DNA from 2 places in the Streptomyces sp. NPDC085481 genome. Region 2 is predicted to be linked to the other one. Evidence: riboswitches for the same ligand, from Rfam matches in the RefSeq annotation. Region 2 holds a riboswitch; the other holds the start of a gene.
The links. Region 2 has a riboswitch for S-adenosylmethionine ahead of ACIGEZ_RS01890 (aminotransferase class V-fold PLP-dependent enzyme). Riboswitches for the same ligand answer to the same signal wherever they lie in the genome.
Positions count from the first base shown of each region.

Region 1 (14,589 bases), on a different contig from region 2:
ATGCGGACGTTGACGGCCATGTGTTCACGAACCTTTCAGTGAGCCGGTCAGTGGGCCAGGCCGGCGTCGCGGAACGCGTCGAGGCTCGGGCGGATGGTGGCGGTCGCCTGTGAGCTGTCGGCCACGGCGTCCAGGGTCTTGAGGCCGTCACCGGTGTTCAGGACGACGGTGGTGAGGCTGGGGTCGATCAGACCGTTCTCGACGAGCTTCCGCGCGACGCCGACGGTCACGCCGCCCGCGGTCTCGGCGAAGATGCCCTCGGTCTCCGCGAGGAGCTTGATCGCGTCCACGACCTGCTCGTCGTTCACGTCCTCCACGGCGCCGCCGGTGCGGCGGGCGATGTCGAGGACGTACGGGCCGTCGGCCGGGTTGCCGATGGCCAGCGACTTGGCGATGGTGTTCGGCTTCTGGGGCCGTACGACGTCGTGGCCGGCCTTGAAGGCGACGGAGACCGGGGAGCACCCCTCGGCCTGGGCGCCGAAGATCTTGTACGGCTTGTCCTCGACCAGGCCCAGCTTGATGAGCTCCTGCAGACCCTTGTCGATCTTGGTGAGCTGGGAGCCGGAGGCGATCGGGATCACCAGCTGGTCGGGGATGACCCAGCCGAGCTGCTCGCAGATCTCGTACGCGAGGGTCTTCGACCCCTCGCCGTAGTACGGGCGGAGGTTGACGTTGACGAATCCCCAGCCCTCGCCGAGCGGGTCGCCGATGAGCTCCGAGCAGAAGCGGTTGACGTCGTCGTAGTTGCCCTCGATGGCGACCAGGTCGCCGCCGTAGACACCGGCCATGACGACCTTGCCCTGCTCCAGGTCGTGCGGGATGAACACGCAGGAGCGGAAGCCGGCCCGGGCGGCGGCGGCACCGACGGCGCCGGCCAGGTTGCCGGTGGAGGAGCAGGACAGGGTGGTGAAGCCGAAGGCGCGGGCGGCCTCGATGGCCTGGGCGACGACCCGGTCCTTGAAGGAGTGGGTCGGGTTGCCGGAGTCGTCCTTGACGAACAGCTTGCCGGGCTCGACGCCGATCTCGCGGGCGAGGTTGTCGGCCTGGACGAGCTTGGTCCAGCCGGGGTTCAGGTTGGGCTTCTCGGCGACGTCGGCCGGGACGGGCAGCAGCGGGGCGTAGCGCCAGATGTTGGCGGGGCCGGCCTCGATCTGCTTGCGCAGCGCCTCGGGGTCGCCGGCGGGGAGCTCGTACGCGACTTCGAGCGGGCCGAAGCAGAGCTCACAGGCGAAGATCGGGCCGAGCGGGAAGGACTCACCGCATTCGCGACAGGAAAGCCCGGACGCGGGACCCAGATCGACGGTGGCGGGGGTGGCGACAGTCTGTACAGCCATGGAGGCGAGGCCCTTTCTCCTCATCTTCCTCATGGCGCATTTCGCCATGAGACGGATTTGGCACCTTCCCTAGCCGGGGGCCTCGCTGGAGGACGAGACAAACCGACTGGAGGGTTGCCGGGGCTTCAACGGGCCGTTTCCCTCTGCCCCTCTGGATGAGCGGTATTCGATTGTGTGACGCGGGCGGCACCCCGACATGCATCGGGCATCCGCGTTGTTCAAGACTGTAACCGAAGCCCTGGACGGGCGAGACGGTCGTCCGATCCGCGAGATGGAGATCACGTTGCTGGAAGAGGTGGAGCGCTGGCTGTCCCGGCGGTCCTGGTCCGTGGCCGACCGTCCGCTGGAGCGGGTTCTCGCCGCGAAGCGGGGGACCACGGTCAGTGTGGTGCTGCCTGCGCTGAACGAGGAGGCGACGGTCGGCGCGATCGTCTCCGCGATCCGCCGGGAGCTGATGACCGAGGCGGTGCCGCTGGTGGACGAGCTGGTGGTGGTCGACTCGGGCTCCACGGACCGTACGGCGGAGGTGGCGGCGGCGGCCGGGGCCCGGGTGGTGGCGCGGGACGCGATCCTGCCCCGAATACCGGCGGTGGCCGGCAAGGGCGAGGTCCTGTGGCGGTCACTGATGGTGACCGGTGGGGACGTGGTGTGCTTCGTGGACGCGGACCTGCGGGACTTCTCGGCGGACTTCGTCACCGGGATCGTGGGGCCGCTGCTCACCGACCCGGACGTGGAGTTCGTGAAGGCGATGTACGACCGCCCGCTCGGCGACGCCCCTGGTCAGGGCGGCCGGGTGACGGAACTGGTGGCCCGCCCGCTCCTGAACCTGCACTGGCCGCAGCTCGCCGGCTTCGTCCAGCCGCTCGGCGGCGAGTACGCGGCCCGCCGTTCGCTCCTCGAACGGCTGCCGTTCCCGGTGGGTTACGGAGTGGAGCTGGGCCTCCTCGTGGACGCGCTGCACACGGTCGGCCTGGACGCGCTCGCGCAGGTGGACGTGGGGGTGCGCAAGCACCGGCACCAGGACGGCCAGGCGCTCGGCCGGATGGCGGCGGCGATCTACCGGACGGCTCAGCTGCGGCTCTCGCGCGGGCATCTGGTGCGGCCTCGGCTGACCCAGTTCGAGCGGGGCGAGGAGGGGTTCACGCCGAGGACGTACGCGGTGGACACGGAGGAGCGGCCGCCGATGGCGGAGATCGCGGAGTACCGGCGCCGCAGCGTGGCGTGACACCGGACGATGGTCGTCTTTGCCTACATTCCGTCTCATGCACTTCACGACGGAGACGGGATGGCTGCTCGGCGCGCTGGGCCTGGCGCTCACGGCGACGGGCGTGGTGGCCCTGGCGGCCGTACGGGGCCGACGGGACCAGTGGCGGAACCAGTGAGCGATCCGGCGCCGGTCCCGTGACGGATCCGGCGACTGTCTTGAATCCGTACGTTTGAGCGTTTACGTGACGGGCTAGGTTCGCGATATGGCTTCTGTCCTCGTGGCATCGAACCGTGGCCCGGTCTCGTACACCGTGCGGGACGACGGAGAGCTCGAAGCCCGGCGGGGCGGCGGCGGGCTCGTCTCGGGCCTGAGCGCGATCTCGTCGGAGGACGGGCTCTGGGTGTGCGCGGCGCTCGGCGACGGCGACCGCGAGGCCGTCCGCCGCGGCGTCGCCGAGACGGGCGTCCGGATGCTGGACATCGCCCCTGACGTGTACGCCGACGCGTACAACGGCATCGCCAACTCGGTGCTGTGGTTCCTCCACCACCACCTCTACGACATCCCGCGCGAGCCCGTCTTCGACGCGGCCTTCCGCCGCCGCTGGGAGTCCTACCGCGCCTACAACCACGCCTTCGCCGAGGCCCTGGCCGAGGCGGCGGACGACAGCGCGGCGGTCCTCGTGCAGGACTACCACCTGGCCCTCGTCCCGGGGCAGCTGCGCGAGCTGCGCCCCGACCTGCGGATCGCCCACTTCACCCACACGCCGTGGGCGTCGCCCCAGTACCTGCGGCTGCTGCCGGAGGACGTCCGCGAGGAGCTGCTGTGGGGCATGCTCGGCGCGGACGAGCTGGGCTTCCACACCTGGGGATGGGCGACGTCCTTCCTGTCCGGCGCGCAGATCGACGGCCCCGAGGGCACCGCCGAGCCGTTCCTGCGCTCCAGCGACCCGTGGCGCGGCGTGAAGCACCGCAAGGGCGGCGCGGACCGCTCCACCCGTGTGGCGGCGTACCCCCTGGGCGTGGACGGCGACGAGCTGCTGTCCCTCGCCCACCGCCCGGAGGTCGACGAACGCCTGGCCGCCCTGCGCGCCGAGGTGGGCGACCGGAAGACCATCGTCCGCGTCGACCGCACCGAACTGTCCAAGAACATCCTGCGCGGCCTGCTCGCCTACCGCGAGCTCCTCACCACCCACCCCGAATGGCAGCACCGCGTCGTCCACCTGGCCTCCGCCTACCCCTCCCGCCAGGACCTGGAGGTCTACCGCTCGTACACGACGGCGGTGCGCGAGCTGGCCGACCGGATCAACGACGCGTTCGGCACGCCGGACTGGACCCCCGTCCTGGTCTCCGTCCAGGACGACTTCACCCGCTCCCTGGCCGCCTACCGCCTCGCCGACGTCGCCCTGGTCAACCCGGTCCGCGACGGCATGAACCTGGTCGCCAAGGAGATCCCCGTCGTCTCCGAGGCCGGCTGCGCCCTGGTCCTGTCCCGCGAGGCGGGCGCGTACGAGGAGCTCGGCAAGGACGCGCTCACGGTGAATCCCTACGACGTGACGGAGACCGCCGAGGCCCTCCACCGCGCCCTGTCGATGCCCCCCGCCGACCGCACCGAGCGCACCAAACGCCTCGCCGCGGCCGCCACGGCCCTCCCGCCCCAACGCTGGTTCCTGTCCCAGCTGGAGGCCCTGCGGTCCTGAGGCCGCAGCGGGCCGTTACGCCCCTTCCGCCCGCCCCAGGGCCTGCGCGAGGCTCGCCAGGAAGGAGACGACCGCTGCCGGGCCCGCGAGGGTGAGGTCGGCGCGGTCGGTCAGGTCGGGGACCTGCTCGGAGGCGGAGGCGGAGCAGACGAGGAGGCCGGGGGTGCCGTTGGAGCGGAGTTTGTCGACGGCCGCGTACGCCGGGAGGTCACCCAGGTCGTCGCCCGCGTACAGGACCGACTCGGCGCCGATCTCGCGGGCGTACTCGGCGAGGGCGACGCCCTTGTCCATGCCCGGGGGACGCAGTTCCAGGACCATGCGGCCCGGTTCGAGGACCAGTCCGTGGTGGGTGGCCAGGTCGCCGAGGGGGCCCTTGAGGGCCTCGAAGGCGCCCTGCGGGTCGTCGGCGCGGCGGGTGTGGACGGCGACGGCGCGGCCCTTCTCCTCGATCCAGGTGCCGGGCCAGGCGCCGATGCGGTCGAGGAAGCCGGGGAGCTCGGCGCGGACCGAGGCCACGCCCGGGTGGGGAGCGGCGGCGTGGACGGTGCCGGTGACGGCGTCCCAGCGTTCGGCGCCGTAGTGGCCGAGGACGACCAGGTGCTCCAGGCCGGCGACGCCCGCGAAGCCCCCGTACCGTACGGCTACTCCGGCCGGGCGGCCGGTGACCACGGCGACGGAGGCCACCCGCGGGGCCAGGGCGGCCAGGGCGGGGACGGCGCCGGGGTGGGCGCGGGCCCGTTCCGGGTCGGGCACGATCTCGGCGAGCGTCCCGTCGAAGTCGAGGGCGACGACCGCCTTCTCGGGCCGCGCGAGGAGTGCGGCGAGGCCGTCGCGTCCGGCGGCTGTGGTCGGGTGCGGAAGGCTGCTGACCATGCCCACGACCCTACCGAGGGTTGCCGTCCGCGTCAGCGGCGCGATCCGCGCAGGTGCGCCCCCCTGAGGCCTTGGCGAACTCAGCGGCGCTGTTCCTTCTCCGCCCGCACCCTGCGCAGCCGGTTGACCGTGACCGGGTCGTGGGCCAGGGCGCGCGGGTCGTCGAGCAGGGCGTTGAGCAGCTGGTAGTAGCGGGTCGCGGAGAGGCCGAGCTGTTCGCGGACGGCCCGCTCCTTGGCGCCCGGGCCCGGCCAGGAGCGGCGCTCCAGCGCCAGGACGGCCTGCTCGCGCTCCCCGAGTTCACTGGTCATACAGACCAACTTATTCGGCGTTCTCCGCCACCGTCGCCTCGCGGGCGATCCGGCCGAGGACCTCGGCGGGCTTGGCGCCCGGTTCGACCGCCTTGCCGATGCTCTTCTTGATGGTGCCGCTGACCTGCGCCCAGGACGTCTTGCCGACCGGGGGCAGCTGCGAGTCGGGCAGCGCCTGGAGGAACTCGCGGAGGGCCGCGTGCTCCGGCTCGGACTCCATACGCGCGGAGGCGGTGACGGTGGCGGGCAGCAGGTCGTTGTCGCCGGCGAACTTCAGCACGTTCTCGTCGCTGAAGGCGAAGTCGAGGAACGCGCCGATCTCCTTGCGGTGGCCGTTCTGCCTGAAGCCCATGATCCAGTCGGCGACGCCCATGGTGGCCCTGGCCTTGCCGTCCACGCCGGGGAGGGCGATCTTGCCGACCTTGACGCCCTTCTTCTCGGCCTCCTGCATCAGCGACGGGTGGCCGTTGAGCATGCCGACCTCGCCGCGCGCGAAGGCGGCGAAGGCGTCCTTGCGGTTGAGCTTGCCGGGGGCGACCGGGCCGGTGAGGCCCTCGGCGACGAGGTGGGTCCGCAGCCACTCGAAGGTGCGGATGTTCGCCTCGGAGTCGATCTTGTAGTGGTCGGTCGCGTCGGTGTAGCCGTCACCGCCGCTGAGCAGCCACATCAGGGTCTCGGCCTGGGCCTCCTCGGGCCCGAGCGGCAGCGCGAAGGGGTAGGGGACGTCCTTCTTCTTCAGCTTCACGGCCGCCGCGGCGAGCTCGTCCCAGGTGGTCGGGGGCTCGTCGATGCCGGCCTTGTCGAAGAGTTCCTCGTTGAAGAAGAGCAGCCGGGTCGAGGCGACGAAGGGCAGCCCGTACTGGGTGCGCTTGTGCTCGCCGGCCGCGACGAGCGGGGCGAGGAAGTTGGCCTGGACGCGGATGGACAGGAGCTCGTCCGCGGCGTAGAGCTGGCCGGCGGCCGCGTAGTCGGCGTAGGCGCCGATCTGGGCGATGTCGGGGGCCTGGCCGGCCTTGACGAGCTCGGCGACCTTGCGGTCGACGTCGTTCCAGGACTCGATCTGGACCTGGACCTTGACCCCGGGATTCTGCGCTTCGAAGGCGGAGACGACGCCGGCCCAGTACTTCTTGGTGGAGTCGCCGCCGTTCAGGTCGTAGTCGGCGGCGATCAGCTTGAGGGTGACGTCGCCGGACTCGCCGCCGAGCGTGCCGCAGCCGGAGAGGGCGGTGGTCAGGCCGAGTGCGGAGGCCGCCGCGGCCAGTCCAAGAAATCGTCGCCGCTGCACAGCCTTAACCCACCCTTTGCTCGTCGTCGAGTCGAAGTCGAGCCGTAAGTTTCCCTCGCATTCACTCCGGAGGTCTACACCACTTCCATATCGCTTCTGCAACGCATTGCTGTACAGCACTGCGCACTGCTATGCACATGACTGCGCGCTTTTGGCAATTGCTTCCCTGAAACCTTTCTGGTCTGGACCAATAGGTCCATCGCACCCCGTAGGCAGGAGTCGCCCGCATGTCCCTCACCTCCGCAGAGATAGCCACCCAGCCCGCCGCCTGGCGCCGCGCGGTCGAGGCCGCCGCCGGATTCGAGGGGCTGCCGAAGCCCGGCGAGCGGGTCGCCGTCACCGGCTGCGGCACCTCCTGGTTCATGGCCATCGCGTACGCGGCGCTGCGCGAGGCGGCCGGCCTCGGCGAGACCGACGCCTTCGCGTCCTCCGAGTTCCCGGCCGGCCGCCCCTACGACCGGGTCGTCGCGATCACCCGCTCCGGTACCACCACCGAGGTCCTCGACCTGCTCACCGCCCTGCGCGGCCGGATCCCCACCACGGCGCTGACCGCCGACCCGAAGACCCCGGTCATGCCGGCCGCGGACGCGGTCGCCGTCCTGGACTGGGCGGACGAGGAGTCGGTCGTCCAGACCCGGTTCGCGACCACCGCCCTCGCCTTCCTGCGCGCCGGACTCGGTGAGCTGCCGGGCCTCAAGACGGTCGCCGAGGCCGCCGTCGACGCCGAGCTCGCCCTCACCGAGCCGCTGCCGGAGGACGTGCTCGCGGCCGAGCAGTGGACCTTCCTGGGGCGCGGCTGGACGTACGGGCTCGCGCTGGAGGCCGCCCTGAAGATGCGCGAGGCCGCGGGCGCGTGGACGGAGTCGTACCCGGCGATGGAGTACCGCCACGGCCCCATCGCCATCACCGCCCCCGGCCGCACCACCTGGGTGTTCGGCGCGCTCCCCGAGGGCCTGGCGGCGGATGTCGGCCGGGTCGGCGGCACCCTCGTGTCGCGGCCGGAAACCGACCCGCTCGCCGAGCTCGTACGCGCCCAGCGGCTCGCGGTCGCCCTCGCCGAGGCCCGCGGCCAGGACCCGGACCGCCCGCGGAACCTGACGCGGAGCGTGATCCTGGCGCCGTGACCGTCCCCGGAGCGTGATCCCGGCGCCACAGCAGCGGGCCGCCGTATTTGTATCCGACCGCAACAATCCTCCGCAGTGGACTAGACCTTTCGGGTCCCCACGGGCGAGACTGTCCCCGTGAGACACGTCATCGCCCTCGATGTGGGCGGCACCGGCATGAAGGCCGCCCTCGTCGGGGCGGACGGCACCCTGCTCCACGAGGCCCGTCGCGCCACCGGCCGCGACCGCGGACCCGAGGCCGTCGTCGAGACGATCCTCGGGTTCGCCGAGGAGCTGCGCGCCCTCGGCCAGGAGCGGTACGGCGAGCCCGCCGCGGCCGCCGGCGTCGCCGTGCCCGGAATCGTCGACGCCGCGAACGGCATCGCCGTCTACGCCGCCAACCTCGGCTGGCGCGACGTCCCCATGCGCGCCCTGCTCAGCGAGCGCCTCGGCGGCATCCCCGTCGCCCTCGGCCACGACGTCCGCACCGGCGGCCTCGCCGAAGGCCGGATCGGCGCGGGCAACGGCGCCGACCGCTTCCTCTTCGTGCCGCTCGGCACCGGCATCGCGGGCGCCATCGGCATCGGCGGCGAGATCGAGGCCGGCGCCCACGGCTACGCCGGCGAGATCGGCCACATCGTGGTCCGCCCCGGCGGCATCGAGTGCGGCTGCCGCCAGCGCGGCTGCCTGGAGCGGTACGCCTCCGCCTCCGCCGTCTCCCACGCCTGGGCCACCGCCTCCGGCGACCCCGACGCCGACGCCGCCGACTGTGCCAAGGCCGTCGAGTCCGGCGACCCCGCGGCCGTACGCGTCTGGCAGGAGGCCGTCGACGCCCTCGCCGACGGCCTCGTCACCGCACTCACCCTGCTGGACCCGCGCACCCTCATCATCGGTGGCGGTCTCGCCGAGGCGGGGGAAACCTTGTTCACACCCCTTCGGGCCGCCGTGGAGGAGCGCGTCACCTTCCAGAAGCTGCCCGCCATCGTCCCGGCGGCCCTCGGGGACACCGCCGGATGCCTGGGCGCGGGCCTCCTCGCCTGGGACCTGCTCGCCAGCTCACCCGACCGATCCGCCGACTCGGAGGTATCCGCCTGATGGCCGTTTCCACAGTTCTCGCCGGGGCGCGCGTAGTCCTGCCCACCGGGATCGTCGAGAACGGACGAGTGATCGTCGAGAACGGCCGCATCGCAGGGGCAGCGGAAGGGGCGCCCGCCCTCGACCTCACCGGCCACTGGCTCGTACCCGGCTTCGTCGACATCCACAACCACGGCGGCGGCGGCGCCTCCTTCACCTCCGGCACCGTCGACGAGATCCTCACCGGCGTCCGGACCCACCGGCTGCACGGCACGACCACCGTCGTCGCCTCCTTCGTCACCGGCGAGATGGACTACCTCACCCAGCGCGCCGGCCTGCTCTCCGAACTGGCCGAGCAGGGCGACATCGCCGGCATCCACTTCGAGGGCCCGTTCATCTCGCCGTGCCGCAAGGGCGCCCACGACGAGACGCTGCTGCGCGACCCCGAACCGGCCGAGGTGCGCAAGCTGATCGACGCGGCGCGCGGCAGGGCCAGCATGGTCACCCTCGCCACCGAGCTGCCCGGCGGCATCGACTCCGTACGGCTGCTCGCCGAGCACGGCGTGATCGCCGCCATCGGGCACACGGACGCGACGTACGAGCAGACGCGGGCCGCCATCGACGCGGGCGCCACCGTCGCCACCCACCTCTTCAACGCGATGCCCGGCCTCGGGCACCGCGCGCCCGGCCCGATCGCCGCGCTCCTGGAGGACGAGCGGATCACGGTCGAGCTCATCAACGACGGCACCCACCTGCACCCGGCCGCCCTGGAGCTCGCCTTCCACCACGCGGGCCCGGAGCGGGTCGCGTTCATCACCGACGCGATGGACGCCGCCGGCTTCGGCGACGGCCGCTACATGCTCGGCCCGCTGGAGGTCGAGGTGCGGGACGGCGTCGCGCGGCTCGTCGAGGGCGGCTCGATCGCCGGCTCGACGCTGACGCTCGACCGGGCGTTCAAGCGGGCGGCCACCATCGACAAGCTGCCCGTCGAGTCCGTCGTCCAGGCCATCTCCGCCAACCCGGCCAAGCTGCTCGGCGTGTACGACCGGGTGGGCTCGCTCGAACCCGGCAAGGACGCCGACATCGTCGTCCTCGACGAGAACTTCGAGCTCAAGGGCGTCATGCGCAAGGGCGCCTGGGTGGTTGAGCCCCAAGTGGGCTGATTTCTACTCAAGTTGTCTGAAGGCGGTTGGCCCAGGGTCTGGGCCAACCGCTTTCTGTTTGGCATGATCGGGCGCCGACGGCGGTGACGCGAGCCGGCCGGAGCTGACAGGCACGAGACGACGGGGGTGGGGCTGGTGATCCTCACGGTCACCCTCAACACGGCGCTGGACCTCACGTATCGCGTCCCCGCGCTTGTCCCGCACGCCTCGCACCGCATCACCCAGGTCATCGAACGCCCGGGTGGCAAGGGCCTCAACGTGGCCCGCGTGCTCGGCGCCCTCGGCCACGAGACGGTCGTCACCGGCTTCGCGGGCGGCGCGACCGGCGAGACGCTGCGCGCCCTCCTCGCCGCCACCACCGCCGGACAGCCGGTCCGCGACGAACTGGTCCCGATCGCCGGGCCGACCCGCCGCACCGTCGCGGTCGTCGACGCCGCGAGCGGCGACACCACGCAGCTCAACGAGCCGGGCCCGGCCATCGCCCCCGCCGAGTGGGCCGCGTTCACCGCCCGCTTCACCGAACTCCTCGCCGGCGCCCGGGCGGTGGCCCTCTGCGGCAGCCTGCCGCCCGGCATCCACGTCGGCGCGTACGCCGAACTCGTCCGGCTCGCCCGCCGCGCCGGCGTCCCGGTGCTCCTCGACACCAGCGGCGAACCGCTGCGCCGCGGCATCGCCGCCCGCCCCGACCTGGTCAAGCCCAACGCGCAGGAGCTGGCCCAGCTCACCGGCTCCCGCGAACCGCACCGCGCCACCCGCGACGCCCGCCGCCGCGGCGCCCACGCGGTCGTCACCTCGCTCGGCCCGGCCGGCCTGCTCGCCGCCACGCCGGAGGGCCTGTGGCAGGCAGCGCCGCCCGCCCCCGTCCAGGGCAACCCGACCGGTGCGGGCGACTCGGCCGTCGCCGCCCTGCTCGCCGGTCTGGTCGACGGCACCGACTGGCCCACCCGGCTGGCCCACGCCGTCGCCCTCTCCGCGGCGACCGTGCTGTCCCCGGTGGCCGGCGAGTTCGACGAGGCCGCGTACGAGTCCCTCCTGCCCCGGATCGCCATCCACGAGCCGGCTACAGCGGCGTAGCCGAGTCGCAGCAGTACGAACAGGCCCCGCAGGGCCACGGAATCGAGGAACGCAATGCCACTCGTCCGCACCGGCGACCTCATCACCGAAGCCCAGGCCGCCGGCCGGGGCCTCGCCGCCTTCAACGTCATCACCCTCGAACACGCCGAGGCCATCGCCGCGGGCGCCGAACGGGCCGACGCCCCCGCCGTGCTGCAGATATCCGAGAACGCCGTGAAGTTCCACGGCGGCCGGCTCTCCGCCGTCGCGGCCGCCGCGACCGCCGTCGCCCGCGCCTCCTCCGCGCCGCTCGCCCTCCACCTCGACCACGTCGAGTCCGTCGAACTGCTGCGCCAGGCGCACGTCGAGGGCTTCGGCAGCGTCATGTTCGACGCCAGCAGGCTGGGTTACGGCGAGAACGTCAAGGCCACCGCCGAGGCCGTCCGCTGGGGCCACGAGCGCGGGATCTGGATCGAGGCCGAGCTGGGCAAGGTCGGCGGCAAGGAGGGCGAGCCGCCGCTCGACGCCCACGCGCCGGGCGTCCGCACCGACCCCGCCGAGGCCGCCGCGTACGTCGCCGACACGGGTGTCGACGCGCTCGCCGTCGCCGTCGGCTCCTCCCACGCGATGACCGAACGCACCGCCGCCCTCGACCACACCCTGATCGCCGCCCTCAAGGCCGCCGTCCCCGTCCCGCTCGTGCTGCACGGCTCCTCCGGCGTCCCTGACGAGGAGATCCGGGCCGCGGTCGCTGCGGGCATGGTCAAGATCAACGTCGGCACGGCCCTGAACACGGCCTTCACCTGCGCCGTCCGCACCTACCTGACCGAGGACCCGACCTCCGTCGACCCGCGCAAGTACCTGCGCCCGGCCCGGGAGGCGATGACGGAGACGGTGGCGGGGTTCCTGGGGCTGCTGTGACGCCGGGGTGAGAACGCCGAGGGCCCCGGAGGTGTCACACCTCCGGGGCCCCGCCGCTCAGCGCCTCAGCCGCTGCTGCCTCAGCCGCTGAGCTTCGTCTTGCTGATCTTCAGCCAGTCGAAGACCGCGTCGCACTGGTTGCCCGCCTCGCACGACAGCTTGATCGTGTTCTGCCCCTGCTGGAGGGTGACCGGAGCCCAGGTGGTCTGCCAGTTCTTCTCCAGGTTCGGGTCCGTCGACGCGATGAAGTTCTTCAGCCCTATCGGGTTGGTGTTCGCCTTGTCGTTGACGGTCAGCGTCGCGTTCGCGTCCTTCGCCGGGATCGCGTACCGCACGTACAGGTAGTACTGCCCGGCCTCGGGCACGTCCGCCTGCCAGGTCACCGACGAGCCGAGCGCGTTGAACCCGTTCACGTACGCGCCGTCGGCGCCCTCCGCGCCCTTGATGTCCCTGGCGAGCGCCGCCGAACCACCCAGCTTCAGCGTCGCCGCGTCCTGCTGGGGCAGCTCCGCCGGGGGCTGCGACGAGGGGCTGGGGTCGACCGACGGGGACTCGGAGACCTGGGAGGGGGCGCCGGTCTGCTTGCCGCCCGCGCCGCCCGCGCTGTCGTTCTCGTCGCCGCCGTTGCTGATGACGGCCGCCGTGATGCCGATCACCACGACCGCGACGACCGAGACCGCGCCGATGAGCAGGCCCTTGGTGTTCGGGCCGCGCCCCGAGCCGCCGCCGTGCCCGGTGGGGGGCAGCGGGGACTGCCGGGTGGGGGCGCCGCCCGGGTAGGTCTCGGGGGCCGCGTACTGCGGGTGCGGCTGGCCGTACTGCTGCTGCTGCGGCACGTGGGGCTGCGCGTGGCCGCCGTACTGCCGCTCGCCGACCGTGCGGACCTGGTTGTACGAGGTGCGGGGCACGCCCGGCTGGGCCGCGGGACCCGGGTAGCCGTAGCCGCCGCCCTGGGGCGGCTGAGCACCTGCTGCCTGTCCGTCCGCGTACAGGTAGCCGAACGGATCGTCGTCCTCGGGCGTCTTCGCGCCGTCGTTCCCCGCAGCCATCCGGGTCACTCCTTTTCCCTGCTCGCCGGCCGTCGCCGACCGGCCGAGCCTACCTCGAACGGCCCTGTCGCCGATCCGGCGCTTTGTGTACGACCGGTGAACGTAGATCTCGGCAGGCGTTACGGCGCGGCTCAGCCGGCCCTGCGGTGGACCTTCGAGCGGGACCGCTTCTCGATGTACATCCGCTGGTCGGCGCTGTTCAGGACCTCTTCGACGGTCATGCCGCACTCGGCCCAGCCGATGCCGAAACTGGCACCGACCCGCACCGCCCGCCCGTCGACCCGGATCGGCGGAATGATCGCGTTGCGCAGCCGTACGGCGAGGTCGGCGGCGTCGGCCGAGCCCAGGCCGTCGGCGAGGACGACGAACTCGTCGCCGCCGAGCCTGGCGACGGTGTCCCCGTCCCGTACACCCGTGGTCAGGCGGCGGGCGACCTCGATGAGCACGGCGTCGCCGGTGTGGTGGCCGAAGCGGTCGTTGATCGACTTGAAGCCGTCGAGGTCGCAGAAGAGGACGGCGAGCCCCTTCGTCCCGTCGTCGATGTCGCCGCCGGTGGGGGCGACGGAGTGCACGTGGTGGTCGTACGGGCCGACGGCGCCGTCGACCGGCGAGAAGCCGAAGCCGTGCTCGTGCTCGTGGTCGTACGGCGGCTCGTACTCGTCGGCGGAGGCGCCGGAGCCGGCGAAGGGGCGCTCGCAGAGGCGGGCGGAGAGCCGGGAGCGGAGCTCGGCGCTGTTCGGCAGGCCGGTGAGGGCGTCGTGCGAGGCGCGGTGGGCGAGCTGCAGCTCGTGGCGCTTGCGCTCCTCGATGTCCTCGACGTGGGTGAGGAGGAAGCGGGGGCCGTCGGCGGTGTCGGCGACGACGGAGTTGCGCAGCGAGACCCAGACGTAGGTGCCGTCGCGGCGGCCGAGGCGCAGCTCGGCGCGGCCGCCCTCGGCGGAGGTGCGCAGCAGGGTGCCTATGTCCTCGGGGTGGACGAGGTCGGCGAAGGAGTAGCGGCGCATCACGGAGGCCGGGCGGCCGAGCAGCCGGCACAGGGCGTCGTTGGTACGGAGCAGGCGGCCGTGCTGGTCGCCGCCCATCTCGGCGATGGCCATGCCGGAGGGCGCGTACTCGAAGGCCTGCCGGAACGACTCCTCGCTGGCGCGCAGGGCCTGCTGCTCGCGCTCCAGGCGGACCAGGGCGCGCTGCATGTTGGAGCGGAGCCGGGCGTTGCTGATGGCGATGGCCGACTGGGAGGCGTACATCTGGAGGGCCTCGCGGCCCCAGGGGCCGGGGTGGCGTCCGTTGCGCGGCCGGTCGACGGAGATCACGCCGAGCAGCTCGCGGCCGGAGCCGGAGGCGTACATGGGGGCGTAGAGCCGGTCGTGGGGGTGCCACTCGTCTTCGAAGCGGGGCGCGGGGCCCTCGGTGTGCCACTGCGGGACGTCGTCCTCCATGAGCACCCAGCCCTCGGTGTGCGGTATGAACCGCAGGTCGCCCCAGGGCTCGCCCATGGAGAGCCGCCGCTCCCAGGAGGT
Region 1 covers NZ_JBITTJ010000019.1:8,683-23,271, forward strand. Annotated here, with positions in the region: gene ACIGEZ_RS30710 (MoaD/ThiS family protein) at 1-20, opposite strand, end outside; gene thrC (threonine synthase) at 48-1,358, opposite strand; SAM riboswitch class I at 1,352-1,496, opposite strand; gene ACIGEZ_RS30720 (glucosyl-3-phosphoglycerate synthase) at 1,618-2,559, shown strand; gene ACIGEZ_RS30725 (trehalose-6-phosphate synthase) at 2,804-4,237, shown strand; gene otsB (trehalose-phosphatase) at 4,253-5,110, opposite strand; gene ACIGEZ_RS30735 (DUF3263 domain-containing protein) at 5,191-5,421, opposite strand; gene ACIGEZ_RS30740 (extracellular solute-binding protein) at 5,432-6,706, opposite strand; gene ACIGEZ_RS30745 (SIS domain-containing protein) at 6,934-7,830, shown strand; gene ACIGEZ_RS30750 (ROK family protein) at 7,948-8,904, shown strand; gene nagA (N-acetylglucosamine-6-phosphate deacetylase) at 8,904-10,046, shown strand; gene ACIGEZ_RS30760 (1-phosphofructokinase family hexose kinase) at 10,182-11,120, shown strand; gene ACIGEZ_RS30765 (ketose-bisphosphate aldolase) at 11,175-12,020, shown strand; gene ACIGEZ_RS30770 (CBM35 domain-containing protein) at 12,101-13,069, opposite strand; gene cdgB (diguanylate cyclase CdgB) at 13,201-14,589, opposite strand, start outside.
Region 1: it holds a riboswitch for S-adenosylmethionine, as region 2 does, so the genes downstream of both, thrC (threonine synthase) here and ACIGEZ_RS01890 (aminotransferase class V-fold PLP-dependent enzyme) in region 2, are expected to answer to the same signal.

Region 2 (14,589 bases):
CGGTGCCCACGTCTTCGACGCGGCCAACGGCGGCGCCTTGCTGTGGCAACACCTCTTCTGGTTCTTCGGACACCCAGAGGTGTACATCATCGCGCTGCCGTTCTTCGGAATCATTTCCGAGGTCATCCCGGTCTTCAGCCGTAAGCCGATGTTCGGCTACATCGGTCTGGTGGCCGCGACCATCGCGATCGCCGGTCTGTCCGTGACCGTGTGGGCCCACCACATGTACGTGACCGGTGGCGTGCTCCTCCCGTTCTTCTCCTTCATGACGTTCCTCATCGCCGTACCGACCGGCGTGAAGTTCTTCAACTGGATCGGAACAATGTGGAAGGGCTCGCTGTCCTTCGAGACCCCGATGCTCTGGGCCGTCGGCTTCCTGATCACCTTCACCTTCGGTGGTCTGACCGGCGTCATCCTGGCCTCGCCCCCGATGGACTTCCACATCTCCGACTCGTACTTCGTGGTCGCGCACTTCCACTACGTCGTCTTCGGCACCGTGGTCTTCGCGATGTTCGCCGGCTTCCACTTCTGGTGGCCGAAGATGACGGGCAAGATGCTGGACGAGCGGCTCGGCAAGATGACCTTCTGGACGCTGTTCGTGGGCTTCCACGGCACCTTCCTGGTGCAGCACTGGCTGGGTGCCGAGGGCATGCCGCGTCGTTACGCGGACTACCTCGACGCCGACGGCTTCACCACGCTGAACACGATCTCGACGATCTCGTCGTTCCTGCTCGGCATGTCGATCCTGCCGTTCTTCTACAACATCTGGAAGACGGCCAAGTACGGCAAGAAGATCGAGGTCGACGACCCGTGGGGCTACGGCCGTTCGCTCGAGTGGGCGACGTCCTGCCCGCCGCCGCGGCACAACTTCCTCACCCTGCCGCGGATCCGTTCCGAATCCCCGGCGTTCGACCTGCACCACCCTGAGATCGCGGCTCTCGACCAGCTCGAGAACAAGCCTCACGAGGTGGCGGCCCTCAGCGGCGGCAAGGAGGCCGGCAAGTGAAGATCCAGGGCAAGATGTTCATCTGGCTCAGCGTCTTCGTCCTCGCCATGGCGATCCTCTATGGCGTGTGGTCGAAGGAGCCGGTCGGTACGACGGCGCTGTTCCTGGCGTTCGCTCTCTGCATCATGATCGGCTACTACCTGGCCTTCACGGCCCGGCGGGTCGACGCCATGGCGCAGGACGACAAGGAGGCCGACGTCGCGGACGAGGCCGGCGAGGTGGGCTTCTTCGCCCCCCACAGCTGGCAGCCGCTCTCGCTGGCCGTCGGCGGTGCGCTCGCCTTCCTCGCCATCGCGATGGGCTGGTGGATCCTGTACTTCTCGGCACCGCTGATCCTGGTCGGCCTCTTCGGCTGGGTGTTCGAGTTCTACCGCGGTGAGAACCAGAACCAGTAGCAGCACCCCGTAACACCCCGAGGGGCCCGGTCACTTCGTGCGCGAAGTGACCGGGCCCCTCTTTTGCCACGCTCGGCGCGCTGCTCGCGAGGATGGTTCTTAACGTGAAGTCATGAACGACACGCCGCGCATTCGGACTTTTCTGAGCTGCACTCTTCTGGCCCTCACCGTCACCGCAGGCGCCACCGCGTGTGCGGGCTCCGGGGGCCATCCGCTGTCGGCGAGGCCCTACGACGCGGCGGACGAGGTCGCCTTCAACGCCCCCGCCGAGGGGAAGAAGGCCGACCCGGAGAAGCCGCTGGAGATCACGGCCAAGGGCGAGGACGGGCGCATCACCGACGTCACCGCCCTCGACGAGTCCGGGCACCACCTGGCCGGCGAGCTCACCGCGGACGGCCGCAAGTGGCGCTCCACGGCCGCGCTCGCGGCCGGAGCGCGCTACACCGTCCGGGTGGCCACCGAGGACGAGGACGGCGCCCCTGGGGCCCGTACGTTCACGTTCGAGACGGCGCCCGCCAAACGGGCCCTGACCGTCGCGTTCGGCCCGGAGGCGGGCACGTACGGCGTCGGGCAGCCGATCACCGCCGACCTCAGCCTCCCGGTGAAGGACAAGGCGGCCCGCGGGGTCGTCGAACGGGCCCTCAAGGTCCGCTCGGTCCCGGCCGTGGAGGGCTCCTGGTACTGGGTGGACGACAAGAAGCTGCACTTCCGTCCGAAGGAGTACTGGCCCGCGGGCACGACCGTCTCGGTGACCGGCAACCTGGCCGGCCTCAGAGTGGGCGACAAGCTCTACGGCGGCGCGTCCAAGCCGCTCAAGCTCACGATCGGCGACCGCATCGAGGCCGTCGCGGACGCCGGCTCCCACTACATGACGGTCAAGCGCAACGGAGAAGTGATCAACACCATTCCGGTGACCACCGGGAAACCGGGCTTCTCCACCCGGAACGGGATCAAAGTGGTCCTGGGCAAGGAGTACTACGTCCGGATGCGGGGCACCAGCATCGGCATCTCGGAGGACAGCTCCGACTCGTACGACCTGCCCGTCTACTACGCCACCCGGGTCACCTGGAGCGGTGAGTACGTGCACGCCGCCCCCTGGTCCGTCGGCTCCCAGGGCGTCGCCAACGTCAGTCACGGCTGCGTCGGCATGTCGACCGGGAACGCGGCCTGGTTCTACGAGACCGTCCGCCCCGGCGACATCGTCCAGACCGTCAACAGCTACGGCGAGATGATGGACACCTTCGGCAACGGCTTCGGCGACTGGAACCTGGCCTGGGACAAGTGGCGCAAGGGCAGCGCCCTGGTGACGGACACCTCCGACCCGTCCGCCACCGAGGACGCCAAGGCCCGCCTCAGGCCCAGCATCTAAGGGGTGCCCGTGGGGGCGCCGCTTCGGCTACGCGTCGATCGAGAGCCGCGAGCGCAGCAGGGCCGCCAGGGACGCCGCGAACTCCACCGGTTCCACCGGAAGGGTGACCGCGGCGTCCGCACGGCTCCAGGTGGCCAGCCAGGCGTCCTGCGGGCGGCCGATCAGGAGCAGCACCGGCGGGCACCGGAAGACCTCGTCCTTGATCTGGCGGCACACGCCCATGCCGCCGGCCGGCACCGCCTCGCCGTCGAGCACGCAGACGTCGATGCCGCCCTCGTCCAGCGCCTTCAGCACCGCGGGCAGCGTCGCGCACTCGACGAACTCGACCGGGGGAACATCGGCCGCGGGCCTGCGGCCGGCCGCGAGGCGGACCTGCGCGCGGGTGTTCGCGTCGTCGCTGTAGACCAGGACCGTGGCGCTCGACTGCATCGTTCCTCCGTGAAGGTGGTCGGTCGTTGCGCGGATGCTACTCCGGTCCACACCCCGTCAACACCCGTTCAACACCTGTTCGAAGGGTGCCGGATGCCGTCTCGGATGGGCCGTTCGGGCAGGACACGCGCCCCGGACACTCCGAACGGCACCCCCCGGAGTGAGGGCGGGATAAGCGACCGACATAATGTCGGTCGTGGCGACAGTAACGACAGTAGATACCGGGCACGCGCACCCGTCGGTCAATCGACCGAACCTCACCAGCGTCGGAACCATCATCTGGCTGAGCTCCGAGCTGATGTTCTTCGCGGCCCTCTTCGCGATGTACTTCACCCTGCGATCCGTGATGGGCGCGGAGTTCTGGTCGGAAAAGGCCTCGGCCTTGAACTTCCCGTTCTCGGCGACCAACACCACGATCCTGGTCCTCTCCTCACTCACCTGCCAGCTCGGCGTCTTCGCCGCGGAGCGGGGCGACGTGAAGAAGCTCCGGTCGTGGTTCATCCTCACGTTCGTGATGGGCGCGATCTTCATCGGCGGCCAGGTCTTCGAGTACACCGAGCTGGTCAAGAAGGACGGCCTCTCGCTGTCCTCGGACCCGTACGGCACGGTGTTCTACCTGACCACCGGCTTCCACGGCCTGCACGTGACGGGCGGTCTCATCGCCTTCCTGCTGGTCCTGGGCCGGACGTACGCCGCCAAGAGGTTCACTCACGAGCAGGCAACCGCCGCCATCGTCGTGTCCTACTACTGGCACTTCGTCGATGTCGTCTGGATCGGCCTCTTCGCCACGATCTACATGATCAAGTAATCGGTTCCGCCGACACGGCGGACCGACACATCCAGCAAGCATCGACGCAGAAGATCCTGACACCGGGGTAATCCGTGAAAAAGCTCTCCGCACGACGACGCCATCCGCTGGCGGCGGTCGTCGTCCTACTTCTCGCGCTGGCGGCAACTGGGGGGCTGTACGCCGCCTTCGCGCCCGCGGGCACGGCGAAGGCCGATGAAACCGCCCAGTCCCTGGCCATCGAGGAGGGCAAGAAGCTCTACTCCGTCGGCTGTGCCAGCTGCCACGGAACCGGCGGTCAGGGCACCTCTGACGGCCCGTCCCTGGTCGGCGTGGGCTCGGCGGCCGTGGACTTCCAGGTCGGCACCGGCCGTATGCCGGCCCAGCAGCCCGGCGCCCAGGTCCCGAAGAAGAAGGTCATCTACACGCAGGCTGAGATCGATCAGCTCGCGGCGTACGTCGCCTCCCTCGGGGCCGGCCCTGTCGTGCCGAAGGAAGGCCAGTACAGCCCGGCCGGCGCAGACATCGCCAAGGGTGGCGAGCTGTTCCGCTCCAACTGCGCCCAGTGCCACAACTTCACCGGTGAGGGTGGCGCGCTGACCTACGGCAAGTACGCCCCGAACCTCGAAGGCGTGAGCCCGAAGCACCTCTACGAGGCCATGCAGACGGGTCCGCAGAACATGCCCTCCTTCCCCGACACGACCATGCCGGAGAAGCAGAAGAAGGACATCATCGCCTACGTCCAGGCCGTCAACAGCGACAAGGCCGACAACCCGGGTGGTCTCAAGCTGGGTGGGCTCGGCCCCGTCAGCGAGGGTCTGTTCGCGTGGGTCTTCGGTCTGGGCGCGCTGATTGCAGTTGCCATCTGGGTCGCGGCCCACACCGCTAAGGCCAAGAAGTCATGAGTACCCAAGAGAATTCAGAAGAGAACCTGCCTTCCGCGCAGGACACCGCGCACGGCGCGGTGAAGGTCGCCGACGACCCGTTCGCCGACCCGGGCCTCCCGCCCCACAAGCCGCGCATCCAGGACATCGACGAGCGGGCCGCCCGGCGGTCCGAGCGTGCGGTCGCCTTCATGTTCACGCTGTCGATGCTGGCCACGATCGGCTTCATCGCCTCGTACGTGATCTTCCCGGTCGACAAGATCGTGTACATCTGGCCCTTCGGCCGGGTGTCCGCGCTCAACTTCGCCCTGGGTCTGACCCTCGGTGCGGCCCTGTTCTTCATCGGCGCGGGCGCGGTCCACTGGGCCCGTACCCTCATGTCCGATGTCGAGGTCGCCGACGAGCGTCACCCGATGGCGGCGACGCCGGAGGTCAAGGCCAAGGTCATGGCGGACTTCGCGGCCGGTGCCGCCGAGTCCGGCTTCGGCCGCCGCAAGCTCATCCGCAACACGATGTTCGGTGCGCTGTCGCTGGTCCCGCTCTCCGGCCTCGTGCTGCTGCGTGACATGGGCCCGCTGCCCGAGGAGAAGCTCCGCTCCACCCTGTGGGCGAAGGGCAAGCAGCTCGTCAACATGAACACGAACGAGCCGCTGCGCCCCGAGGACGTCGCGGTCGGTTCGCTGACCTTCGCGATGCCCGAGGGCCTCTCGGAGCACGACCACCACTTCCAGGTCCAGATCGCCAAGGCCGCCCTGATGATCGTCCGGATCCAGCCGGAGGACATCAAGGACAAGCGCGAGCTCGAGTGGTCGCACGAGGGCATCGTCGCCTTCTCGAAGATCTGCACCCACGTCGGCTGCCCGATCTCCCTGTACGAGCAGCAGACGCACCACGTGCTCTGCCCGTGCCACCAGTCCACCTTCGACCTCTCCGACGGCGCCCGCGTCATCTTCGGCCCGGCCGGCCACGCCCTGCCGCAGCTGCGGATCGGCGTGAACGACAAGGGCTTCCTTGAGGCGCTCGGCGACTTCGACGAGCCCGTCGGTCCTGCCTTCTGGGAGCGCGGATGAGCAATGTGAGCAATACGCAGAAGAAGGCGCCCGCCGGTGAGCGGATCGCCGACTGGGCCGACGGTCGCCTGGGGATCTACACGCTGGCCAAGGCCAACATGCGGAAGATCTTCCCGGACCACTGGTCCTTCATGCTGGGCGAGGTCTGCCTCTACAGCTTCCTCATCATCATCCTGACGGGCGTCTATCTGACGATGTTCTTCCACCCGTCGATGAACGAGGTGGAGTACGTCGGACCGTACGTCCCGCTCCAGGGACAGCTGATGTCCGAGGCGTTCAACTCGACCATGCACATCTCCTTCGAGGTGCGCGGTGGTCTGCTCATCCGGCAGATCCACCACTGGGCGGCGCTGATCTTCCTCGCCGGCATGTTCGTGCACATGATGCGCGTGTTCTTCACCGGCGCGTTCCGCAAGCCGCGTGAGATCAACTGGCTGTTCGGCTTCCTGCTGTTCTTCCTGGGCATGTTCACCGGCTTCACCGGTTACTCGCTCCCGGACGACCTGCTCTCCGGCACCGGTGTCCGCTTCATGCAGGGCGCGATCCTGTCCGTGCCGATCATCGGTACGTACCTGTCGATGTTCCTGTTCGGCGGCGAGTTCCCCGGCGGCGACTTCGTGGCCCGGTTCTACTCGGCGCACGTGCTGCTGCTCCCGGGCATCATGCTCGGCCTGGTGGTCGCCCACCTGATCCTGGTGTTCGTGCACAAGCACACGCACTTCGAGGGTCCCGGCCGCACCAACAAGAACGTCGTCGGCATGCCGCTGCTGCCGGTGTACATGGCCAAGGCCGGAGGCTTCTTCTTCCTGGTCTTCGGTGTCATCGCGGTCATCTCGGCGATCGCCTCGATCAACCCGATCTGGGCCATCGGCCCGTACCGCCCGGACCAGGTGTCCACCGGCGCCCAGCCCGACTGGTACATGGGCTTCGCCGAGGGTCTGATCCGTGTCATGCCGGGCTGGGAGATCAACCTGTGGGGCCACACGCTGGTCCTCGGCGTGATGATCCCGCTGGCGATCTTCCCTGCGGTGCTCGCCGCGATCGCGGTCTACCCGTTCATCGAGTCCTGGATCACGGGCGACAAGCGCGAGCACCACATCGCGCAGCGCCCGCGCAACGCTCCGACGCGCACCGCCTTCGGTGTCGCCTGGATCACCGCGTACATGGTCATGCTCGTCGGTGGTGGAAACGACCTCTGGGCCACCCACTTCCACCTGTCGCTGAACTCGATCACCTGGTTCGTCCGGATCTTCTTCTTCGTCGGACCGGTCATCGCGTTCGTCGTCACCAAGCGGATCTGCCTCGGCCTCCAGCGCCGGGACAAGGACAAGGTGCTGCACGGTCGCGAGTCCGGCATCATCAAGCGCCTGCCGCACGGTGAGTTCGTCGAGGTCCACCAGCCGCTCAGCCAGGGCGAGCGGCACCGGCTCACGGCGCACGAGCAGTACGAGCCGGCCGAGCTGCCGCCGGCCGTCGACGAGAACGGTGTGGAGCGCAAGATCGGGCGTATGGAGAAGCTCCGGGTCAAGCTCAACAAGAGCTACTACGGCGCCGACAACCAGATCGCCAAGCCCACCGTCGAGGAGTACGAGGAGATCACGAGCGGCCACGGCCACCACTGATCCACCCGAGCTCCTGACCCAGGTCGCCACGGCGAGAGCCCCGTCCATTCGCTGGACGGGGCTCTTTGCCGTCCCCGGGGGTCGATAGGGTGGGAGCACCCGGATATTCCTTACGTACACACCAGGAGCGACCATGAGCGCTGTGAACCCCGCTGGAGGCGACACCGCGGCGGGCCGCTCCTGGCCCGTTCTGCTGAACGGACTGCTCGACGGCCGGGACCTCTCCGCCGACGACACCGCCTGGGCGATGGACCTGATCATGAGCGGCGAGGCCACCGACGCACAGATCGCCGGGTTCATGGTGGCGCTGCGGGCCAAGGGCGAGACGGTGGAGGAGATCACCGGCCTCGTCCGGACCATGTACGCGCACGCCAACGTGATCGAGGTGCCGGGGCCGTCCGTCGACATCGTCGGCACGGGCGGCGACGGCGCCAAGACGGTGAACATCTCCACCATGGCGTCGATCGTGGTCGCCGGAACGGGCACGAAGGTCGTCAAGCACGGCAACCGCGCCGCGTCCTCCGCCTCCGGCTCCTCCGACGTCCTGGAGAAGCTCGGCATCAACCTCAACCTGACCCCGCAGCGGGTCGCCGAGGTCGCCGAGGAGGCCGGCATCACCATCTGCTTCGCGGTGAGGTTCCACCCGTCGCTGCGGCACGTCGCCGCGGCCCGCGGCCAGCTGGGGATCCGGACCACCTTCAACGTCCTCGGCCCGCTGACCAATCCCGCCAAGGTGCGGGCCCAGGCCGTCGGGGTCGCCGACCCGCGCATGGCGCCGATCGTGGCCGGGGTGCTCGCCGAGCGCGGCAACTCCGCGCTCGTCTTCCGCGGCGACGACGGCCTGGACGAGCTGACGACCACCTCGACCTCCCGGGTGTGGGTGGTCCGCGGCGGCACGGTCACCGAGGAGCGCTTCGACCCCCGGGACGTCGGCATCGACCTCGTCCCCCTGGAGGCGCTGCGGGGCGCCGACGCCTCGTACAACGCCGACGTGGCCCGGCGGCTGCTCGCCGGCGAGACCGGCCCGGTACGGGACGCGGTCCTGCTCAACGCGGCGGCGGCGCTGACCGCCCTTGAGCCGGGCGAGGGCACCCTGGTGGAGCAGCTGCGCGCGGGCATCGCGAAGGCGGCCGAGTCGATCGACTCGGGGGCGGCGCGGCAGACGCTGGAGCGCTGGATCGCGGCCAGCAACAGGTAGGGGCGCCGCGCGCACCCCGTTCCGGAATCCGGGACGGGGTTGCGCGGCGGCGATCACGTGGCATACGTTCTGTGCCAGGTCATGAGTGACAGCTGTCAAGCCCCGGCTGGCTGTCCGGCAACCCTCCGTCCGTGGCGGGGTGCCCCGGGTGAAGACCAGGCCGTAGGCAGCGAGGTCTACGGCAAGCGCGGACCCCTGCACACCCTGGGGTCCTGGTCCTCAAGGGAGCAGTCTCGTGAGCAAGCGAATGCGCTAGGGCTTCGAAGCCCCTTCTTCGTCGCACCCCCTTTTCCTTCTTCGTGTGCCTCCGCACCGACGCGCAGCCCGCGCCCGGTCGCGTCGAGGCGCCGAATTCGCCTGCCTTGTACGGGAGTTCGCCATGTCCGTCGCCACCGTTGCCGCCGACCAGTCCGTTTGTGCCCCGCTGCCCGTTCTGGGCCGGGATGTCACCGTCCCGCTCGTGACCGGCGGCGAGGTCACCTACGCGGCGCTCGACTACGCCGCCAGCGCCCCGGCCCTCCAGCGCGTGTGGGACGACGTCGCCGCGTACGCCCCGTACTACGGCAGCGTCCACCGTGGCGCCGGCTACCTCTCCCAGCTCTCCACCGACCTGTTCGAGAACAGCCGCGCCACCGTCGCCGAGTTCCTCGACTGCCGCCCCGACGACCAGGTGGTCTTCACCCGCTCCACCACCGACTCGCTCAACCTGCTCGCCGCGGTCGTCCCGGCCGACTGCCAGGTCTTCGTCTTCGAGACCGAGCACCACGCCTCCCTCCTGCCCTGGAAGGACGCCCGGGTCACCTACCTCGACGCGCCGCGCACCCCGCGGCAGGCCGTCGAGACCCTGGAGCGCGCGCTCGCCGACCGCGTACCCCACGGCCCGGCGCTCGTCTGCGTGACCGGCGCGTCCAACGTCACCGGCGAGCTGTGGCCGGTCAGGGAACTGGCCGCCGCCGCCCATGCCCACGGTGCCCGGATCGTCCTCGACGCCGCCCAGCTGGCGCCTCACCACCCCGTCTCCGTGAAGGAGTCGGACGTCGACTGGGTCGCCTTCTCCGGGCACAAGCTGTACGCCCCGTTCGGTTCCGGAGTCCTCGCCGGCCGCGCCGACTGGCTGCGGGACGCCGAGCCCTACCTCGCGGGCGGCGGCGCCTCCCGCACGGTGGCCCGCCGGGCCGACGGCGGTGTGGACGTGGAGTGGCACACCACCGCCGCCCGGCACGAGGCCGGCTCGCCCAACGTCATCGGCGTCTACTCCATCGCCTCCGCCTGCAAGGCCCTCACCGAGGCCGGCTTCGCGCAGCTCGTCGCCCGCGAGCAGCACCTGATCGACACCGTCCGCGAGGGCCTGGCCGAGGTGCCCGAGGTGCGGGTGCTCTCGCTCTTCGGCGACGACGCGCCCCGGGTCGGTGTCCTCTCCTTCGTGGTGGAGGGCTGGAACAGCTCCCACTTCGCCGCCGCGCTCTCCGCCGAGTACGGCATCGGCGTCCGCGACGGCCTGTTCTGCGCCCACCCGCTGGTGCGCACCCTGCTCGGCAGCGACCCGCAGGACCCGGGCGAGTGCGGCGCGCCGGACGCCACCCCCGGTGAGCCCGCCGGGACTTCGTCCGGGGGCGCCCCCACCCTCAACGCCATCCGCGTGAGCTTCGGCGCGGGCACGCCCGACGAGCACGTGGAGCGGTTCGTCGGCGCGGTGAAGGAGCTGGTGCGCGACGGCGCCCAGTGGAAGTACCGCACCGAGGGAGGCCGTTGCGTCCCGGACCGCGGCTGAGCACTCCCTCGTACGAGTGAAGGGGGCCTCCCCGGCGGGAGGCCCCCTTCAGCGATGTCCGGGCCGGCTCAGGACTCCAGGCCGATGGCGAAGGCGGCGTCCAGGTCGTGCTGGGAGTAGGCACGGAAGGCGACATGGGTGTCGGTGCCCTCGACGCCGGGGATCTTGCTGATCTTCCCGGGGATGACGTCGGCCAGGTCGTCGTGGCGCGCCACCCGGACCATGGCGATCAGGTCGTAGGTCCCGGTCACCGAGAACACCTCGGAGACGGAGTCGATCGCGGCGATCGCCTCGGCGATCTCGGGGATGCGGTCCACGCTGGTCTTGATGAGCACGATCGCGGTGATCACGGCTGGCTTTCTCCCTCGGTGGCCGCTGCTGGTGGCTTCACTCTAGCTCCACCTCTGTACCGGCCCCACGCGAAGAGGAAGCCGATCGCGAAGCCCACCACATGGGCCAGATACGCCACCCCCGGCCCCGCCCCCGCCGAGCCCGCCGCCAGCCACTGGAGCACGAACCAGAAGATCAGCACGATCCAGGCCGGGAAGCGCAGCGGCAGGAAGAAGAGGAAGGGGAAGAGGCTGGTGACCCGGGAGCGCGGGAAGAGATAGAGGAAGGCCCCGAGCACCCCCGAGATCGCCCCCGACGCCCCGACCAGCGTCTGCGCGCTGTCCGCGTGCGCCGCCGCGTAGCCGAGCAGGGCCAGCGCGCCGCAGCCCAGGTAGAACAGGGCGAACGCGCCGGCCCCCATCCGTTCCTCGGCCATCGCCCCGAAGACGTACAGGAACAGCATGTTCCCGAGCAGGTGCAGCCAGCTGCCGTGGACGAAGAGCGCGGTCAGCGGGGTGAGCAGGGCGCGCGCATGGCCGCTGGTCAGGTCGGCCGGGATCACGCCCCAGCGCTGGAAGTACGCGTTCTGCGCCGCGAGCAGGGTGTCGCCGGTGCCGTACACCGGGTTGAGTCCGGAGACCGGGCTCGTCGCGAAGAGCAGCACGCAGAGGGCGATGAGGCCGTACGTCACGGTCGGCCCGCTCCGGGCGCCCCGCCATGCGCCGAGGGCCGCGCCCCGCCAGTCGATCATGGACAGATCATGGCGTACCGGGGCCCACCTGGACAGAGTGCCTCGCCGTGACATGGGGTACCAGGGAGGCCGTAGGGTTACGGGCAGTACTCCCGCAGTTCGACGGCGCACCGCGGGCCCGTAAAGCCTCGTACGGAAAGAGGACGGCACGATGACGACGGTTCCCCTGCCGACCGCCGAGACCCGCTGGCGCTGCACCCTCTGCGGCAATCTGACCCGCTTCGATGTCACGCGCTCGTCCAAGGTCGTCGAGTACGTCCATCTGGACCTCGCCGGAGAGCCGAAGGTCGAGGAGCGCGAGGTGGTCAGTGAGACCATCGAGTCGGTCCGCTGCCGCTGGTGCAACGCGGTGGACCAGATCGAACTGGTGGACAGGCCGGGCACCGCTTCCTGAGAAGCGGCCCGGAAGGGCGACGACGACAGGTAGTGGGGTGACGGATCGTGGAGCAGCCCGCGCACGGTGATGAGCCGGCGGGCTCGGCAGACGACGCTGCCGAGGCGCTCGACCGACCGCTGCCCGAGCCCGTACGGCGCAAGGTGGTCGCGCTGGTCGCGGACGCCTTCGGCGGGCTGACCCTCGCCGAGCTGCCCGCCCCACTGCGCCAGTACGCCCGCTTCACGGCCTCCCGGCGGGCCAAGTTCGCCGGCAACGCCATGGCGGCCGCCCTGGAGACCGATCCGCTCTTCCGGCAGCGGATCGGCGAGCGGTTCAAGGAGGCCCAGCCCGAGCTGGCCGGGTCCGTGGAGTCCGGTGCCCCGCCCGCCGCCGCCGACCCGGTCGACGTCGCCGCGGCCGCCTACGTGCTGCGCCCCACGGGCTGGGGCAAGCTCGTGGCCGCCGCCGGCGAGGAGGCCGAGCGGGCCGGCGCGGAACGGGCCGACGAGGCGAGCCGCCGCGAGCTGGAGCGGTTGCGCGAGGAGGTCGCGGGCGCGAAGGAGCGCACCAGGGCCGAGACCGAGCAGCTGCGCCACGAACTGGAGGCGGCCCGCAAGGAAGCCGAATCGCTTCACCGCAAGCTGCGCAGCGCCCAGAGCGACGTGAAGCGCGGCGAGGCGGCGCTGCGGCGCGCCCAGGCCGAGTTCGACACCGCCCGCACCGAGGCCGCCGCCCAGGTCTCGGCCGCCGAGAGCGAGACCCGGCGGCTCAAGGCCCGGCTCGGCGAGGTGGAGGCGGCCCTGGAGGCGAGCCGCCGGGCCGCCCGCGAGGGCCGTTCGGTGGAGGACATGAGGCTGCGGCTGCTCCTGGACACGGTGCTCGACGCCGCCCAGGGGCTGCGGCGCGAACTGGCCCTGCCCCCGGTCTCGATGCACCCCGCGGACACCGTGGACGCGGTGGAGCCGGGCCGGATGTCGCCGAAGGACATCGCGGCGCGCGCCCTGTCCGAGACCGACCCGGCGCTCCTCGACCAGCTGCTCGAACTGCCCCAGGCGCATCTGGTGGTGGACGGCTACAACGTCACCAAGACCGGCTATCCGACGATGCCGCTGGAGAAGCAGCGGCTGCGGCTGCTCGGCGGGCTCTCCGCGCTCGCGGCCCGTTCCGGGGCCGAGGTCACCTGTGTCTTCGACGGGGCCGAGCTCGCGGCGCCGGTGCTGCTCGCGCCGCCGCGCGGGGTACGGGTGCTGTTCTCCAAGCCCGGTGTCACGGCGGACGAACTGATCCGCCAGCTGGTGCGGGCCGAGCCGCCGGGCCGTCCGGTGGTGGTGGTCTCCACCGACCGCGAAGTGGCCGACGGGGTCGCCAAGTCCGGTGCCAGGCCCGTGGCGTCCGCCTTGTTGCTGAAGCGGCTTTCGCGTCTCTCGTGATGTCTCGTAACTCCTGGGCTTAATGCCCGTTTTCTGATCCGCTCAGGGTCAAGTTCCCCTCACTACCTGTGCGGTGTTGGGAAATAAGTTGTCGAGTGAGCGAGATTTTGCCCGTTGGGATTTGAACTGATCACAAGATGGTCACTAGGGTCGGGGCTCGAACCTGCGCGCGGTTGATCATCCATCGGGGATGGCAGCGTTGGTCCCGCCTGCCGCAGTTCGGCCGGGCGGCTGAGGAAGAAGGAGATCGCCTTCGTGGCGTCCCACCGTCGTCCCAAGCAGCCGAGCCGCACGCGTGTGACCGTGCTCACCGCGACCGCCGCAGCGGCCGTCGCGCTCTCCGCCCAGGCAGGTGCCCAGGCGGCCCCCAAGCCGAAGATCGACGAGGTCAAGTCGAAGGTCGACAAGCTGCACCACGAGGCCGAAGAGGCCACGGAGCAGTACAACCTCGCCGAAGAGCGCCGCGGGAAGCTGCAGAAGGAGATCGGCGCCCTCCAGGACAAGGTCGCCCGCGGCCAGCAGGAGCTCAACACCCTGCGCGGGCAGATCGGTTCGGTCGCCACCGCGCAGTACCGCTCCGGTGGCATCGACCCGGCGCTCCAGCTCTTCCTCTCCTCCGACCCGGACACCTACCTCGACAAGGCGTCCGCGATCGACCAGCTCGGCGCCAAGCAGGCCGACGTGCTCCAGTCGATCCAGGCCAAGCAGCGCACCCTCGCCCAGCAGCGCGCCGAGGCGACGACGAAGCTGGCCGACCTCGAGGACGTCCGCAAGACGCTCGGCGAGAAGAAGAAGAAGTTCCAGGGCAAGCTCGCCGAGGCGCAGAGGCTGCTCAACACCCTGACCGCCGCCGAGCGCGCCAAGATGCAGCAGGACGAGCAGCGCGCCAGCCGCGCCGCCGGCGACCGCGTCGACCTCGGCAACGAGGTGCCCGCCTCGCAGCGCGGCGCCGCCGCCCTCAGCGCGGCCGCCACCCAGCTGGGCAAGCCGTACGTCTCCGGCGCCGAGGGCCCCAACTCCTACGACTGCTCGGGTCTGACGCAGTGGGCCTACCGCCAGGCCGGCGTCACGCTCTCCCGCACCACCTACACCCAGCAGAACGACGGCGTGAAGATCGGCCGCAGCCAGCTCAAGCCGGGCGACCTGGTCTTCTTCAACGGCCTCTCGCACG
Region 2 covers NZ_JBITTJ010000001.1:394,470-409,058, reverse strand. Annotated here, with positions in the region: gene ctaD (cytochrome c oxidase subunit I) at 1-1,006, shown strand, start outside; gene ACIGEZ_RS01930 (cytochrome c oxidase subunit 4) at 1,003-1,401, shown strand; gene ACIGEZ_RS01925 (Ig-like domain-containing protein) at 1,514-2,770, shown strand; gene ACIGEZ_RS01920 (hypothetical protein) at 2,798-3,199, opposite strand; gene ACIGEZ_RS01915 (heme-copper oxidase subunit III) at 3,387-4,007, shown strand; gene ACIGEZ_RS01910 (c-type cytochrome) at 4,082-4,891, shown strand; gene ACIGEZ_RS01905 (Rieske 2Fe-2S domain-containing protein) at 4,888-5,940, shown strand; gene ACIGEZ_RS01900 (cytochrome bc complex cytochrome b subunit) at 5,937-7,562, shown strand; gene trpD (anthranilate phosphoribosyltransferase) at 7,696-8,760, shown strand; SAM riboswitch class IV at 8,838-8,954, shown strand; gene ACIGEZ_RS01890 (aminotransferase class V-fold PLP-dependent enzyme) at 9,140-10,531, shown strand; gene ACIGEZ_RS01885 (Lrp/AsnC family transcriptional regulator) at 10,600-10,881, opposite strand; gene ACIGEZ_RS01880 (rhomboid family intramembrane serine protease) at 10,878-11,612, opposite strand; gene ACIGEZ_RS01875 (hypothetical protein) at 11,764-12,006, shown strand; gene ACIGEZ_RS01870 (NYN domain-containing protein) at 12,054-13,418, shown strand; gene ACIGEZ_RS01865 (NlpC/P60 family protein) at 13,674-14,589, shown strand, end outside.